Regions from separate parts of the Kitasatospora sp. NPDC056076 genome, predicted to be linked through region 3. Evidence: riboswitches for the same ligand, from Rfam matches in the RefSeq annotation. Region 3 holds a riboswitch; each other region holds the start of a gene.
The links. A riboswitch is a leader RNA that binds a small molecule or an ion and turns the genes downstream of it on or off. The one in region 3 is predicted to bind cyclic di-AMP.
Positions count from the first base shown of each region.

Region 1: another riboswitch for cyclic di-AMP. It lies ahead of ACFC1T_RS30380 (peptidoglycan DD-metalloendopeptidase family protein); the one in region 3 lies ahead of ACFC1T_RS06840 (transglycosylase family protein).
Region 2: another riboswitch for cyclic di-AMP. It lies ahead of ACFC1T_RS23130 (hypothetical protein); the one in region 3 lies ahead of ACFC1T_RS06840 (transglycosylase family protein).

Region 1 covers NZ_JBHJWG010000046.1:34,463-39,587, forward strand. Annotated here, with positions in the region: gene purB (adenylosuccinate lyase) at 1-1,257, shown strand, start outside; gene ACFC1T_RS30375 (MFS transporter) at 1,265-2,806, opposite strand; cyclic di-AMP (ydaO/yuaA leader) riboswitch at 3,119-3,301, shown strand; gene ACFC1T_RS30380 (peptidoglycan DD-metalloendopeptidase family protein) at 3,304-4,251, shown strand; gene ACFC1T_RS30385 (DUF2470 domain-containing protein) at 4,520-5,125, opposite strand, start outside.
Region 2 covers NZ_JBHJWG010000028.1:77,381-82,505, forward strand. Annotated here, with positions in the region: gene ACFC1T_RS23120 (alpha/beta hydrolase) at 1-745, shown strand, start outside; gene ACFC1T_RS23125 (MoaF N-terminal domain-containing protein) at 819-1,148, opposite strand; cyclic di-AMP (ydaO/yuaA leader) riboswitch at 1,592-1,699, shown strand; gene ACFC1T_RS23130 (hypothetical protein) at 1,707-3,059, shown strand; gene ACFC1T_RS23135 (hypothetical protein) at 3,157-3,765, opposite strand; gene ACFC1T_RS23140 (IclR family transcriptional regulator) at 3,939-4,736, opposite strand; gene aceB (malate synthase A) at 4,938-5,125, shown strand, end outside.
Region 3 covers NZ_JBHJWG010000006.1:10,494-15,618, reverse strand. Annotated here, with positions in the region: gene ACFC1T_RS06850 (septum formation initiator family protein) at 1-477, opposite strand, end outside; partial or broken gene ACFC1T_RS06855 (DUF501 domain-containing protein) at 1-23, opposite strand, end outside; gene eno (phosphopyruvate hydratase) at 640-1,926, opposite strand; gene ACFC1T_RS06840 (transglycosylase family protein) at 2,207-2,989, opposite strand; cyclic di-AMP (ydaO/yuaA leader) riboswitch at 2,991-3,161, opposite strand; gene ACFC1T_RS06835 (cytochrome P450) at 3,371-4,672, opposite strand; gene ACFC1T_RS06830 (SDR family NAD(P)-dependent oxidoreductase) at 4,975-5,125, shown strand, end outside.

The DNA.
Region 1 (5,125 bases), on a different contig from region 3:
TACGAGCGGGTGGTCGACCAGGTCGACCTCGGCTCGATCGCCGCCCGTGAGCGGGTCACCCGCCACGACGTGAAGGCCCGGATCGAGGAGTTCAGCGAGCTCGCCGGCCACGAGCAGATCCACAAGGGCATGACGTCCCGGGACCTGACCGAGAACGTCGAGCAGCTGCAGATCCGCCAGTCCCTGGAGCACGTCCGGGACCGTACGGTCGCCGTCCTGGTGCGCCTGGCCAAGTTGTCCGCCCAGCACTCCGAGCTGGTCATGGCCGGCCGTTCGCACAACGTGGCCGCGCAGGCCACCACCCTGGGCAAGCGCTTCGCGTCGATCACCGACGAGCTGCTGGTCGCCTTCCGCCGCCTGGAGGAGCTGATCGCCCGCTACCCGCTGCGCGGGATCAAGGGCCCGGTCGGCACCGCCCAGGACATGCTGGACCTGCTCGGCGGCGACACCGAGAAGCTGGTCGAGCTGGAGCGCCGGGTCGCCGGCCACCTCGGCTTCGACCACGTGCTGACCAGCGTCGGCCAGGTCTACCCGCGCTCGCTGGACTTCGAGGTGCTCACCGCCCTCGTCCAGCTGGCCGCCGCGCCGTCCAGCCTGGCCAAGACCATCCGCCTGATGGCCGGCCACGAGCTGGTCACGGAGGGCTTCAAGGAGGGCCAGGTCGGCTCCTCCGCGATGCCGCACAAGATGAACACCCGCTCCTGCGAGCGCGTCAACGGCCTGGCCGTCATCCTGCGCGGTTACGCGTCGATGACCGGCGAGCTGGCCGGCGACCAGTGGAACGAGGGCGACGTCTCCTGCTCCGTGGTGCGCCGGGTCGCGCTGCCGGACGCCTTCTTCGCCTTCGACGGCCTGCTGGAGACCTTCCTCACCGTCCTGGACGAGTTCGGCGCCTTCCCGGCCGTGATCGAGGCCGAGCTGGACCGCTACCTGCCGTTCCTGGCCACCACCAAGGTGCTGATGGGCGCGGTGCGCGCGGGCGTCGGCCGGGAGACCGGCCACGAGGTCATCAAGGAGCACGCCGTCGCCTCGGCGCTGGCGATGCGCGCCGGCGCCCGGGAGAACGAGCTGCTGGACCGCCTCGCCGCCGACGAGCGGATCCCGCTGGACCGGGCCGGGCTGGACGCGCTGCTCGCCGACCGGCTGTCCTTCACCGGTGCGGCCGGGGCGCAGGTCGCCGAGGTCGTCCGTCAGGTGGAGGCCGTCGCGGCGGCCTACCCGGAGGCGGCCAAGTACGCCCCCGGCGACATCCTCTGACGAGGAGTCAGTTCTCTGGCGAGGGCCCTGCCGCCGTTCCGGTGGCGGGGCCCTCGTGCGTCCGGGGGCGGCCCGGGTCGAGCGGCGGGGTGGTGGTGGCGCAGGGCCAGTCGCAGTTCGGCTCGGCCACCGGGTGCTCCTCCTCCGGCGCCAGCACATTGCCCCGGACGGTGGCGAAGGCGATCAGCCCGCCGGCGGCCAGCAGGCCGGCACAGATCAGCATCGCGGTGTGGAAGGCGGAGTCCACCGCGGAGGGCACCCGGTAGGCGTCGCCGCTCAGTCCGGCCAGGGCCGGCAGGGCGGCGACCGCGAGCAGCCCGGCCGCGCGGGCGGCGGCGTTGTTGACGCCGCTGGCGATGCCCGCGTGCCGCACCTCGACGGCGGCCAGCACGGTGGCGGTCAGCGGGGCGACCAGCAGCGTCATCCCGGAGCCCATCACCGCGACCGCGGGCAGCACGTCCGCCCAGTAGGAGGAGCCGGGGCCGGTGCGCAGCATCAGCAGCACCCCGGCGGCGCACAGCAGCGGGCCGACGGTGAGCGGGACGCGCGGGCCGATCCGCTTGCCGAGCCGCCCGGCGCGCGCGGACAGGGTCAGCATCAGCACCGTGATCGGCACCAGGGCGAAGCCGGAGACCAGCGGGGAGAAGCCCGAGACGATCTGCAGCTGCACCACCAGCAGGAAGAAGACCCCGCTGAACGCCGCGTAGACGCAGAGGGTGACCAGGTTCACGGCGGTGAACAGCCGGGAGGAGAACAGGCCGAGCGGCAGCATCGGGTCGGGCGTGCGCCGCTCGACGGCCACGAAGGCGGCGGCCAGTAGCAGGCCGATCGCACCGGTGACCCAGACGGCGGGGGACAGTCCCTCCCCGGCGGCGGTGAGCGCGTAGGTGACGGCGCCGAGCGCGAGGGCGGCGAGCAGGGCGCCGGGCACGTCGAAGCGGCCGGCGGCGGACTCGTCCCGGCTCTCCGGGACGTAACGGGAGGTCACCGCGATCACGGCGGCAGCCAGCGGCAGGTTCAGCAGGAAGATCCAGCGCCAGCCCGGGCCGTCCACCAGCCAGCCGCCGAGGAAGGGGCCGACGGCCGCCGACACCCCGCCCAGGCCGGACCAGAGGCCGACCGCCGCCGAGCGGTCGTCCGGGTGGAAGACCGCCTGGAGCATGGCCAGCGAGCCCGGGGTGAGCAGCGCGCCGCCGATGCCCTGGACGGCGCGGGCGGCGATCAGCACGTGGATGGTCGGCGCTGCGGCGCAGGCCGCGGAGGCGACGGCGAACCAGACCACGCCGATCAGGAAGACCCGGCGCCGTCCGTAGCGGTCGCCGAGGGCGCCGCCGAGCAGGATCAGGCCGGCCAGGGTGAGCAGATAGGCGTTCAGGGTCCATTGCAGGGAGGCGAGGGAGGCGCCGAGGTCGGCGCCGATCCGGGGCAGGGCGACGTTGACGACGGTGCCGTCGAGCATCGCCATGCTGGAGCCGAGCACTGTCGCGAGGAGTACCCAGCGGCCCTGCGCGGTGCCCAGGCGCAGAGTGCCGGCTTGAGAGGTGGCCACGGGCCGAATCCTGCGCCCGCCGGGGCGTACGTGACAAGGGTCACCGGGTGGTGTGTCGGTCGGTGGCGGTGCGTGAACGGACGGTCGCACGGGGGTGGTCCCGGCGGCGCAGGGTGGTGGATCAGTGGCGCCGGGTGAATGGATCGTGCACGGAGCGTGCAAGGGATCATTCGGAGGGTGACGGGGCCGCGGGGGTTGTTGCCGATTCAAGAGATCGACATTGCTTCACCCGAACGGATGAGTTTTAGTTCAGCGACCGCCCGGCCAGTCCGGACGGATCCACCGGGTGGAACGCCGAGTCCTGCCGCTGCCCGGTGGCTCGCACCGAACTCTGTACGGCAGGAGCGGGGGACCCACAGGTAAGTCGCCGGACCGGAGTTCGCGCCTTTTCGGGCGCGGACCACCAGGGCCGGCTTGGGGTGAAGCCGCACATGCGGCCGGGCAACTCCAGCCCGAACCCGACAGCTCACCTCGCAGGCGTCGGAGAGGAAAATTCCATGCCTGCACAGGCTCGTCGTATCGCCCTGCCCCGTGCCGCCCGCATCGGCATCGCCACCGCCGTCACCGGGGCCTCGTTCGTCCTGCCGCTCGTGACCGCGATGAGCGCCCAGGCGCACACCGCCCCGGCGGCCACCACCGCCCCGGCCGCTTCCGGGGCCGCCGCTCCGGCTGCCGCCCCGGCCGCCCAGCAGAGCTACCGCGTCGTCAGCGGTGACACCCTGTCGAAGATCGCCGACGCCAAGAACGTCGAGGGCGGCTGGCACGCGCTGTACGAGCAGAACCGCTCGGTGGTCGGCGCCGACCCGAACCTGATCTTCCCCGGTCAGCAGCTGGCCCTCGCCGGTCACGCCGCCGCCCCGGCCAAGCCGGCCGCTCCGGCGAAGTCCGCCGCGCCGGTCACCCAGGACACCTCCGCTGCCGCGGACTCCCAGGTGCAGGTCCGGACCGAGGCCGCCAAGCCCGGCGCCCAGGTGCAGACCCAGGTTCAGACCGCCGCCCCGGCCCAGGCCGTGACCGCGGCCCCGGTCGCCGCCACCTCCGGCTACGTCGCCCCGCTCGCCAACCCCGTGCTGGGCGAGGCCTACGGCGTGGCCGGCTCGATGTGGGCCTCCGGCCACCACACCGGCCAGGACTTCGTCGCCTCCACCGGCACCCCGCTGCGCGCCGTCGCCAACGGTGTCGTGGTGAAGGCCGGCAGCGACGGCGCCTACGGCAACGAGGTCGAGATCAAGCTCGCCGACGGCAAGTACGCCCAGTACGCGCACCTGTCCTCGATCGGCGTGAGCGTCGGTCAGACCGTCACCGCCGGCCAGCAGCTCGGTCTCTCCGGTGCGACCGGCAACGTGACCGGCCCGCACCTGCACTTCGAGATCCGTACCGGTTCCGAGTACGGCTCGGACATCGACCCGGTCGCCTACCTGCGGGCGCACGGCGTCGCGCTCTGACCCTCCGGGTCCTTCCGCAGGAACGTGTGAACCACCGCTGGTGCGGGGCGAATCGACGCCCGGGATGGTCATGTCGGGTGACCGCTCGACCGGGTGATCGCCGCACCGGTGGACCTGGGCGCGGGACACGCCCAAGGCCGGCCCGGCCGTACGGGACAACCTCTCGTACGGCCGGGCCGGCCGCTGCCGTTTTCCGCTCGGTCGTCGTGGTCCACGGGTACGTCTCGTATTCGCGCTGACTGCGCTGACTGCGCCGACTGCGGCGGCGTCAGGTGCGGCGGGCCGGGAGGCCGTGTTCGGCGGCGGCCATCAGGTCGTGCATCCGGTGGCCGAAGTCCTCGGTGTCGCGGGCGGGCTCGGGGAAGACCAGGCGGACGTCGCGGTGGCCGTGCGAGTGGTCCAGGCGCAGCACCAGGCCGTGGCGGTCCAGGGCGAGCGGGCGGACGGCCGGGCCGTGGGTGAGCAGTGCCGGGTCGAGCAGCCGGGTGAGCAGGTCGAGGGCGTCGGCGTGGTCGTCGGCCAGGTGGGTGAGCAGGGCGGCCTCGTGACGGGCCAGCGGGTCGGGGGCGGCGAGGGAGAGGTCGGCGGCGGTGAGCGCGCCGGTGCCGTACGGGGTGGCGAGGACGGCGTGGGCGACGTCGACCCGCAGGTGGACGCTGAGGCCGTCGTCGGCGAGGTGGGCCAGGTGCAGCCGGCCGGCCAGGGTGAGCCGGCCGCGGATGCGGTCGCGGACCGCCACGGGGGAGACGTCGGTGACGTCGAGCACGACGGCCAGGCCGTCGGTGGCGGTGGCGCCGGCGAGGGCCGCGACGAGCGGGGCGTCCAGCGGGGCGCGCAGGCGCAGCCGGGAGCCGTGGACGGAGACCGGGGTGTC
Region 2 (5,125 bases), on a different contig from region 3:
CCTGCCGCCGCAGTACTTCCAGCCCGAGTACGCGCAGAAGCAGTTCCCGGCCGTGATCGTCAGCACCGGATTCCCAGGAATCGCCGAGAACCTGATCACCCGCTTCAACTACCCGGGCGCCGCGCTCAAGCTGCTGCAGGAGGGCCGGATGCAGCCGACCGTCATGGTCCTGATGCGTCCCTCGCCCGCCCTGCCGCAGGACACCGAGTGCGAGGACATCCCGGGCGGCGCCCAGTCCGACACGTACTTCACCAAGGACGTCCCGTCGGCGATCCAGGCCAGCTACCGGGTCTCGGCCGACCCCCGGGCCTGGGCCTTCATGGGCAACTCCACCGGCGGCTACTGCGCGCTCAAGCTGGCCATGCGCCACCCGGACGTCTTCCCGACCGCCGTGTCCCTGTCCGGGTACTACGAGGCGGCCGACGACCCGACCACCGGCGACCTCTTCGGCGGCAGCAAGCAGCGCCGCGACGAGGCCGACCTGATGTGGCGGTTGAAGAACCTGCCGCAGCCGGACGTCTCCGTGCTGCTGGCCGGCACCAAGAAGGGCGACGGCAACTACAAGCACGACACCGAGGCGTTCATCGACGCCGCGAGGAGCCCGATGAAGGTCTCCTACAGCATGCTCGAGAACGGCGGCCACAACTTCGAGACCTGGAGCGCCCTGCTGCCGTCCTCGCTGGAGTGGCTGTCCCAGCACCTCAAGGTCCCGAACCAGCCGGGCCACCCGGGCCAGACCGTCTGACGGCGCCGCCCGCGGAACGCACCGAACCCCCGGAAGCCTCGGCTCCCGGGGGTTCGGTGCGTTCCGGCGCCGGTCAGGCGACCCGTTCCAGCGTCCCGGTGTGCAGCTGGCCGACCCGGCCGCCCTCGCCCTCGAAGGTCCAGAAGGCCCGTACGGTCAGCGCGTTGAGGTCCATCACGTGACTGACGGTGATCCCGCTCTGTTCCGTCCAGCTGATGAAGTAGATCTCCGGCGCGACCTCGGCGACGTGCAGTCGCACGTCCTCCCACTGGCCCGCCGACTCACCGAGGCCCTCCCAGCGCAGCCGGGTGCCGTCGGCCGAGTAGGAGTTGCGGAAGGCCGCGCCGTTGTCGGCCCGGAAGACGTAGGTACGGCCGGCGAAGGCGGGCAGGGGCGCGGTCATGGTGGGGCGGAACCTCTTCTCTGGAACGGGGGACGGGTCGTACGGCTCCGGCCGGTGCTCTTGTGCACCGCGGAAAATCCCAGGGCTCCAATTTATCCGATGGGGCGGACTCGGGCGGCTCCACGCCACGGCGGTCACGCACGGTCCGCCACCGCGGCACCGCGCACCGTGTGTGACCGGCAGCCCGGGGGGCCCAGCGGGGCCGCGGGTTGGCGTCGGCTCCATTGATCAACTCGGCCGCCACGCAGCGTCGTTGATCGACACCACTGTGAGCTGCGCGACAACCGGCCCCATGAGGTTGTCCGTCCACGGACGGCCTGCCTAGCCTGCAGTCGTCGTCCGCTGTCGCGGACCCCGCCGCCGGGACGCCGAGTCCCGTCCACCCGCCGGCGAGTACCCGAGCACCACAGCGGACGGGAGCGGGGGAACCAAGGTCAGCGCCCGGCCCGTACGCACCAGCGTGCGGGGCGTGGCTAGGGGTGAAGCCGCTCCACAGGCGGCCGGGCAACTGCAGCCCGAATCCGACAGCTCACCTCGCAGGCGTGGCAGAGGACCCCCATGCACCAGCCTGCCCGGCGCCGTCGCGCGCCCCGCCACGCCCGTCCGTCCCGCCGCGGCCGCAACGCCGCCCTCGCCACGACCGGGGCGCTCGCCATCACCGGCGCCGGCCTGCTCGGTCTGCCGTCCGTCTCCGGCGCCCAGGCCGCCACCGGCCCGACCGTCACCCAGGACCGGCTCGCCCCGGCCACCATGGTCGCCGGCAGGGCCGGCACCGCCTCGCTGGCCCTGCACTCCTCGTCCTGCTTCACCGCCAAGACCGTCGGCGTCGGCGTCCGTGACGCGCGCGGCACCAACCTGGACTTCCCGGGCAACGCGAGCAACGTGCAGATCTGCCCCGGCGGACTCACCTACACCAGCGCCGCCCGCACCCTGGCCGCCGGGACGTACACCCAGTTCGGCTTCTGGCAGGACCTCGGCGGCGCCTGGCACAACCTGCCCTCGCAGCAGCTGGTGGTCTCGGCCACGGGTACGCCCACGCCGGCCCCGTCCCCGACGGCGACCCCGACGGCGAAGCCCACCGCGACTCCGACCGCGACCGCGAGCCCGACGGCGAAGCCCACCGCGACCGCGTCCCCCACCGCGAGCCCGACCGCGACGCCGACCGCGACGCCGACCCCCACCGCCACGGCCACCCCGACGACCCCGGCGCCGTCCTCCCTGATCGCCGGCAAGTCGCTGACCTGGTCCGACGAGTTCAACAGCCCGATCAACTGGGGCCAGCGCTGGGTCGGCGACAAGAGCACCTCGTACAAGTACGGGAACCACAACCCGGACGACAACAAGCTCGACTGGCTGAACAAGAACAACGTCACCGTCGCGAACGGCGTCGCCACCTTCACCGCCACCCCGGGCGGGCCGACGCTGGAGAACGGCAAGCAGTCCTGGAACACCGGCTTCCTGACCACCGAGGGCTCCGCCGAGGGCTTCCAGGTCAAGACCGGCGACTACGCCGAGACCCGGGTCAAGCTGCCCGCCGGCACCGGCGCCTGGCCCGCCCTGTGGACCTGGAAGAACGGCAACGGGGAGATCGACTCCTTCGAGTACCACCCCGACAACCCGAACCTGCTGGAGCTGACCAACCACGTCAACCCCGGCAACCCCGACTACTACACCGACGCGGGCGCCATCGGCACCGACCAGTGGGTGACCATCGGCACCTACTACGGCGCCAACTCGGTGGACTGGTACGTCAACGGCGTCAAGGTGTTCTCGGACGGCAAGGGCGTCGGAGCCAACTTCTCGGCGTACCTGATCCTCAACCTCTCGGTGAGCGCCGGCAAGTACCACCCGGCGCCGCAGGGGAACGCCCCGATCACCATGGCCGCCGACTACGTCCGCGTCTACCGGTAACCACGTCTACCGGTAACCACGAGCCCGCCCCATCGGTCAACGGAGGTCCGGCAGCCGCTCGCCGGACGGCCGGTGACCGGTGGGGCGATCCGGTCCGTCAGTCGCCCGCCGTCTCGACGACCCTGATGTCGAACTCCTCCCGGTGGCCCCTGCCGCCCGGGTCGTCCGCGCTGCGCACCTCGACCGAGCCGCCCTCCAGAACCCCGAGCGGCAGGTTGTCGGAGAGCCGGACCGGGACGAGGGCGGTCACGCTGCGCCCGTCCGGCAGCCCGGGACCGAACACGCAGCGCACCTGCCTGCCGCGCGAGACGACCGCACAGTCCTCGGGGTAGTACGGGCCCTCCGGGGTCACCCCGTCCGGCAGGGTGACCGTGATCGTGAGCGGTGAGGCGGTGGTGTCCGGGCCGAGATTGGCCACGAAGGCGTGGATGGTGGTGGCGCCGCCGGGCGGGGCCGGATCCGGGTCGATCCGGACCACCTCCAGGTGGGAGCGGGACGTCTTGGCGACCACGGCGGGCAGAGTGGACGCCTCGGGCGCCCCCGGCGCGACGGTCCCCAGATCCGGACGCGGCACCGGGTGCCGCACCGCCCAGGAGGGCCCGGCGGCCAGCGCGGCCACCGCGCAGCCCGCCGTCACCGCCGCCAGCAATCCGGCCCGGCCGAACCTCCTGCGCCCCGCGCCGCCCCGTACTCCGTGCTGCTCCACGCCGCTCACCCTGTTCCCGTGCTCCGGCGGCCCGCACCGTCGCGGGCCGCGTCCGCACCAGGGTGTCCGAGCCGCCGCCGCGAGGGCGCCGCAACTCGCCCACCGCCACTCGAACGGCGGGGGCACCGGTCATGGCCCGATCGCTCTTGCCGGTCAAGGCGGTTGACGGAGCGTCAGGGTGCCAGGACCTGCCCCAGCCGGGCCGCGATCTGGTGCATCACCGGCACCAGTGCGGACGCCCCCGCCTGCTCCTCCAGCGCCCGGATCCGGGCCTCCGGGCCGGAGACGGAGAGCGCGGTGGGCGTCGGCGCGCCCGGGACGGCGAGCGCGATGCAGCGGACGCCGATCTCCTGCTCCTGGTCGTCCACCACGTACCCGCGCTCGCGCGCCTCGGCGAGCTGGTCCATCAGCTCCTGCGGGTCGGTGAGGGTGTACTCGGTGTGGGCGGGCAGCGGGTTGGGGCCCAGGACCGCGCGCGCCTCGTCCTCGGGGAGCTGGGCGAGCAGCGCCTTGCCGACGCCGGTGCAGTGCGGCTGCACCCGCCGGCCGACCTCGGTGAACATCCGCATCGAGCGCCGCGACTGCACCTGCCCGACGTACACCACCTCGCCGCCCTCCAGTACCGCGAGGTTGGCGGTCTCGCCGGTGGCCTCCATGAGTTCGGCCAGGTACGGGCGGGCCCAGCTGCCGAGCAGGCGGCCGGCGGTCTCGCCGAGCCGGATCAGCCGGGGGCCGAGGGTGTAGCGGCGGGCGGTGTCCTGGCGGACATAGCCCTGCTGGACGAGGGTACGAACCAGTCGGTGGATGGTCGGCATCGGGAGGCCGGAGCTGGTGGAGAGCTCACTGAGGGTGGCCACGCCGCCCGAGTCGGCCAGCGCCTCCAGGAGTTGGAAGGCGCGCTCGACGGACTGCACGCCGCCGCTCGCGCGGTCGGCGCCTGTCGTCGATGCTGTGTCGGGGGTCGCAACCACCGGCGTTCCCTTCGCTGTCGGGGAGGAGTAGAGTCCCGGCGACCTCTTCAACAAACCGTTGAAATTCTGTATCGCGGAAACTAGTCTCCACCTTACAGAATCGAACCCGCCGACAGGCGGGTAACGATCGAGGAAGTTCCCGAGGAAGTTCCCACCGGAGCTCCCTTCGCCAGGCTCAACCGTCTTAGGAGTGTCCTGCTCATGGCTGCAGCTCAGGGGCCCGTCGGCGCCTCCCCCGCCGCTCCGGTCGTCACTGTCGCCGGACCGCGCGTCCATCGGGCCGAGGAGGTGCTCACCCCGGAGGCGGTCGCCTTCGTCGTGGGCCTCCATCGCGCCTTCGAGGGCCGTCGACAGGAGCTCCTGGCGAGGCGGAAGAGCCGACGCGCGGA
Region 3 (5,125 bases):
GTCATGGGGGGTGGGGTCTCCAACGGAGGACGGGGGGAGCGGACGGGGTGCGGCGGGGGCCAGCGCGACGGTGTCGGCGGCGTCCACCGAGTCCCAGATGCTGGTGTACCAGGGCTTGTCGGCCTTCGCCGGGCCGGCGGCCGCGTCGGCGGCGGCGGTGGCCGAACCGGCCGGCGCGGAGGGCCGGGCGGCCGGACCGGCCGGGTCCACCGCGATGTACGGGGTCTCCCCCGGCACCGCGTAGTGCAGCCGGGCGCGGGCCTGCGCCTTGACGTACTCCGGGTCCTGCCAGCGCGCCTTGTCCCGGCGCAGCTGGTCGACCTGCTGGCGCGCGTGGTCGGCCTTCGCCCGCTGGGCGGAGATCTCGGCGCGCTGGGAGATGAACTGCCGCGTGGGGTAGGCCAGGATCGCCACCAGCGAGCAGAGCACCAGGACGAGGACGGTCGCCCGGCTCGTGAACCGAGGCCGGGCCGCCAAGCCCGGGATCCTCCAGCCAGCCATCTCCCGTATCCCCTCCTGGTCGCGACGGTGCCCCGCCGTCCACCCTACGGGGTGAGCGGCGGGGCACCGGTCAGGCGTGCGCTACCGGGGGCCTCGGGCCCCCGGATCAGGGCCGGACGCCGCCCGGCCCGGGCGCGCTCAGCCCTCGTGCTTGAACCGCGGGAAGGCGCCGCGGCCGGCGTACTCGGCGGCGTCGTCGAGGATCTCCTCGATGCGCAGCAGCTGGTTGTACTTGGCGACGCGCTCGGAGCGGGCCGGGGCACCGGTCTTGATCTGGCCGCAGTTGGTGGCGACGGCCAGGTCGGCGATGGTGACGTCCTCGGTCTCGCCGGAGCGGTGCGACATCATGCAGCGGTAGCCGTTGCGCTGGGCCAGCTCGACGGCGTCCAGGGTCTCGGTCAGCGAGCCGATCTGGTTCACCTTCACCAGCAGCGCGTTGGCGGTGCCGGTCTCGATGCCCTTGGCCAGGCGGGCCGGGTTGGTGACGAACAGGTCGTCGCCGACCAGCTGGACCTTGTCGCCCAGCTTGACGGTCATGGCCTTCCAGCCGTCCCAGTCCGACTCGTCCAGCGGGTCCTCGATGGAGACCAGCGGGTAGGAGGCGACCAGCTCGGCGTAGTACTCGATGAGCTCGGCGGCCGACAGGGCCTTGCCCTCGAACTGGTAGGCACCGTCCTGGAAGAACTCGGAGGCGGCGACGTCCAGGGCCAGCGCGATGTCGCGGCCGGGCACGTAGCCGGCCTTCTGGATGGCCTCGGTGATGAGGTCCAGGGCCTCGCGGTTGCTGTCCAGGTTCGGCGCGAAGCCGCCCTCGTCGCCGAGGCCGGTGGACAGGCCGCGCTCCTTCAGCACGCCCTTGAGGGTGTGGTAGACCTCGACGCCCCAGCGGACGGCCTCGGAGAAGGACTCCGCGCCGATCGGAGCGATCATGAACTCCTGGATGTCGACGTTGGAGTCCGCGTGCGAGCCGCCGTTGAGGATGTTCATCATCGGGACCGGCAGGACGTGGGCGTTCGGGCCGCCCAGGTAGCGGAACAGCGGCAGGTCGCTGGCCTCGGAGGCGGCGTGCGCGACGGCCAGCGAGACGCCCAGGATGGCGTTGGCGCCGAGCGAGGACTTGTCCGGGGTGGCGTCCAGGTCGAGCATGGCCTGGTCGATCAGGCGCTGCTCAGTGGCGTCGTAGCCGACCAGCTCCGGGCCGATCTGCTCGATGACGGCCAGGACGGCCTTCTCCACGCCCTTGCCGAAGTAGCGGTTCTTGTCGCCGTCGCGCAGTTCGAGCGCCTCGAAGGCGCCGGTCGAGGCACCCGACGGAACAGCGGCACGACCCGTGCTGCCGTCGTCGAGGCCGACCTCGACCTCGACCGTGGGGTTGCCGCGGGAGTCGAGGATTTCACGGGCTACGACGACATCGATGGACGGCACGAAGCATCTCCTTGCGGAAGCAGGGTCCGGCGGCGGGTGGTGCTGTCGGCCGGACGATTGCGGAGTCGTTACGACCAGAGCCTAACCGCCCGGGCTCCCGGGGCCACCTCGGCCCGGGCTGCGTCTCACCGTGTGGCCCGGCTACCCACCGGTAGTTCACCTGCTCGTCCCGGTGCGTCCCACCGGGGCGTCCATCGGGGCCGGCGAACGCGGACGTAGGGGGCCGCCGGGCGCGGCCCCCTACGTGTCCAGCGTGTCGTTCGCCGTGGAACGGTCCGGCTCAGCCCAGGTGCAGGACCTGGCCGGGCACGATCATGTCCGGGTTGCCGCCGACCGTGGTGCGGTTGCCGTCGTAGAGCGCCTGCCAGCCGCCGGACACGCCCTGGGCGGTGGCGATGCCCGACAGGGTGTCACCGTCCCGGACGGTGTAGTCGTGGCCGGTCGTGGCGGCCGGGGCCTGCGCGGCCCTCGGGGCGGCGTGCTTGGGGGCGTACTGCTGCGCCGACGGGGCGGCGGGCTGCTCGACCTGCTTCGGCGCGGCGTGCTTCGGCGCGTACTGCTGGACCGGCTTCGGCTGGGCGGGCTTGGCGGCGGCCTTGGGGGCCTGCTGCTTGGGTGCCTGCTTCTGGGCCTGCTGCTTCTGCGGCTTGGCGTCCGAGGAGGTGTCCACCTCGGCCGGGGCGCCGCCCTTGCTCAGGCCCGCCTTCTGGGAGCAGACCGGCCAGGCGCCGGGGCCCTGCGAGGCGAGGACCTTCTCGGCGACGGCAATCTGCTGCCCCTTGCTGGCCTGGTTGGCCTGCGCCGCGTACGCGGTGCCGCCGTACGCCTTCCAGGTGCTGGGGGTGAACTGGAGGCCGCCGGAGAAGCCGTTGCCGGTGTTGATGCTCCAGTTGCCGCCGCTCTCGCACTGGGCGACGGAGTCCCAGACGGAGGCCGGGGCGGCGGAGGCGCCGGTGGCGGAGAGGAGCGGCAGTGCGAGTCCGACGCCGGCCACACCGGCGACGGCGATGGCCTTCTCGGCCTGGGTGCGACGGCGATGACGGCCGGTTCCAACGAACAGCATGAAGGTCCCTCTCCGCACGCCTGCGAGGTGAGCTGTCGGGTTCGGACCGGGAGGTGGCCCGGCCGCCGTCTGCGGAATCGATTCCGCGCGGGCGGCTTCACCCCGAGCCGTGGAGGAACGGCAACAAACCTGGTTCCCCCGCCCCTGCCCAGGGTTCTGGTCGGTTTCCCGTGACGCGGCGGGCAGGATTCGGCGTCCGCGCACGAGGTCCGCAGCTGCGAACTCCACGGAGACTAGACAGATCCTCAGACGAATCACAAGCTCATATCACCGACATCACACAAGAATTACGGCCCGTGTTCGATCGCCTACCAACGGCGGGGCTTTGTCCGGTTTGATGAGCGTTCATACCACCGCCGGTGGCCGGTTCCGGATGCTTCGTCAGCGTGTCGTGGCCTCAGGACGACTGTGCGGCGACCGGGGCTCCGGACTGAATTCGACCGGAAGTTCGCGCAATCCACGCATGATCAGGCCACCCCGCCAGCGCAGATTCTCCGGGCTTTCGGCCAGCCGCAGATCCGGCAGCCGGGAAAGCAGCGTGGCCAGCGCGGACCGCCCCTCCAGCCGGGCCAGCGGGGCTCCGATGCAGTAGTGGATGCCGTGCCCGAACCCCAGGTGCGGGTTGTCGCTCCGGGCCAGGTCGAGGGTGTTCTCGTCGGAGAACCTGGCCGGATCGCGGTCCGCCGCCGCCAGCACCACCAGCACCGGGTCCCCGACCGGGATCTCCACCCCGCCGATGGTCAGCGGAGCGGTCGCGAACCGCCAGGTCGCCAGCTCCACCGGCCCGTCGTAGCGCAGGAGTTCCTCGATCCCGGTCTCCAGCAGCGCGGTCTCGCCGCGGGCCACCGACTCCTGCAGCAGGGCCCGCTGCCCGGGATTGCGCAGCAGCGCGTACGTCCCGTTGCCGATCAGGTTCACCGTCGTCTCGAACCCGGCGAAGAGGAGGATGAAGGCCATCGCGGCGGCCTCGTTCTCGGTCAGGTGCTCGCCGTGGTCGCTCGCCCGGATCAGGCCGGAGATCAGGTCGTCCCCGAGGTCCGCCCGCTTGCGGTGGATCAGCTCCAGCAGGTACGCCCGCATCCGCTTCACCGCCCGCCCCACGCCGCCGCGTTGGCCGCCCCCGTGCCGGATCATCATTCCGGCCCAGTCCCGGAAGTCGTCCTGGTCCTCGGAGGGAACGCCGAGCATGTCGCAGATCGCGTAGATGGGGAGCGGGAACGCGAACTCGTGGATCAGGTCCGCCGAACCGCGCTGCGCGAAGCCGTCGATCAGCCGGTCGGTGAGCTGCTGCACCCGCGGCTCGAACTCCGCCACCCGGCGCGGCGTGAACGCCTTCGACACCAGGCGGCGCAGCCGGGTGTGGTCCGGCGGGTCGATGTTCAGCAGGTGGGTCATCAGGTCCGCCTGCCGCTCCCCCGGGATGCCCACCCGGCCGGTGCGGTGCGCCTGCCCGCTGTGGTGCGCCGGGTTCTTCGAGAGCCGGCCGTCCGCGAGCGCCTGCCGGGCGTCCGCGTAGCGCGTCACCAGCCAGGCCTCCACCCCGCTCGGCAGCGTGGTGCGGTGCACCGGGGCGTGCTCGCGCAGCCAGGCGTAGGCGGGGTACGGGTCGGCGGCGAACTCCCAGGTGAAGAGCTGCGGGTCGGGCTGGGCGGCGGGCTGGGCGCCCTCGGGCTGAGCTGGCATGGGTCGACCGTAACCGCTGGACCGGAGGGGCCCGGACCACCGGCGCACGCGCCCCCGCGGCCGGCCGGAGGCCACCGCCGCGCGAACCGTCCGTGACCGGCGCGCGAGCGGAACGCCGACACTCCGTGGACGGCCCGTGGACGGTGCGTGGACGGGCCTTGGCCAGCTCTTGGCCGGGCGGCAGGCGTGAGCCTGGTCACCTGAGGGGTAATCCCTGTTGCGGAGGGTCAGGACCTGCCTACGATCCTCCGAAGTACGCGCGGGCGCCGGTGCGGTGTCGCCCGCAGGGAGGAGCTGGACCAATGACGGTCAGCGGAGCAGTCGTCGTCATCGCGGTACTCGCGGGCGGTTCGGGGGCCGACCTCGCCCGCCGGTTCACCGCGGCCGGCACCGCCGGGATGCTGATCGCCGACACCCACGTCGGCATCGCCGAGGACCTCGCCTCCGAACTCG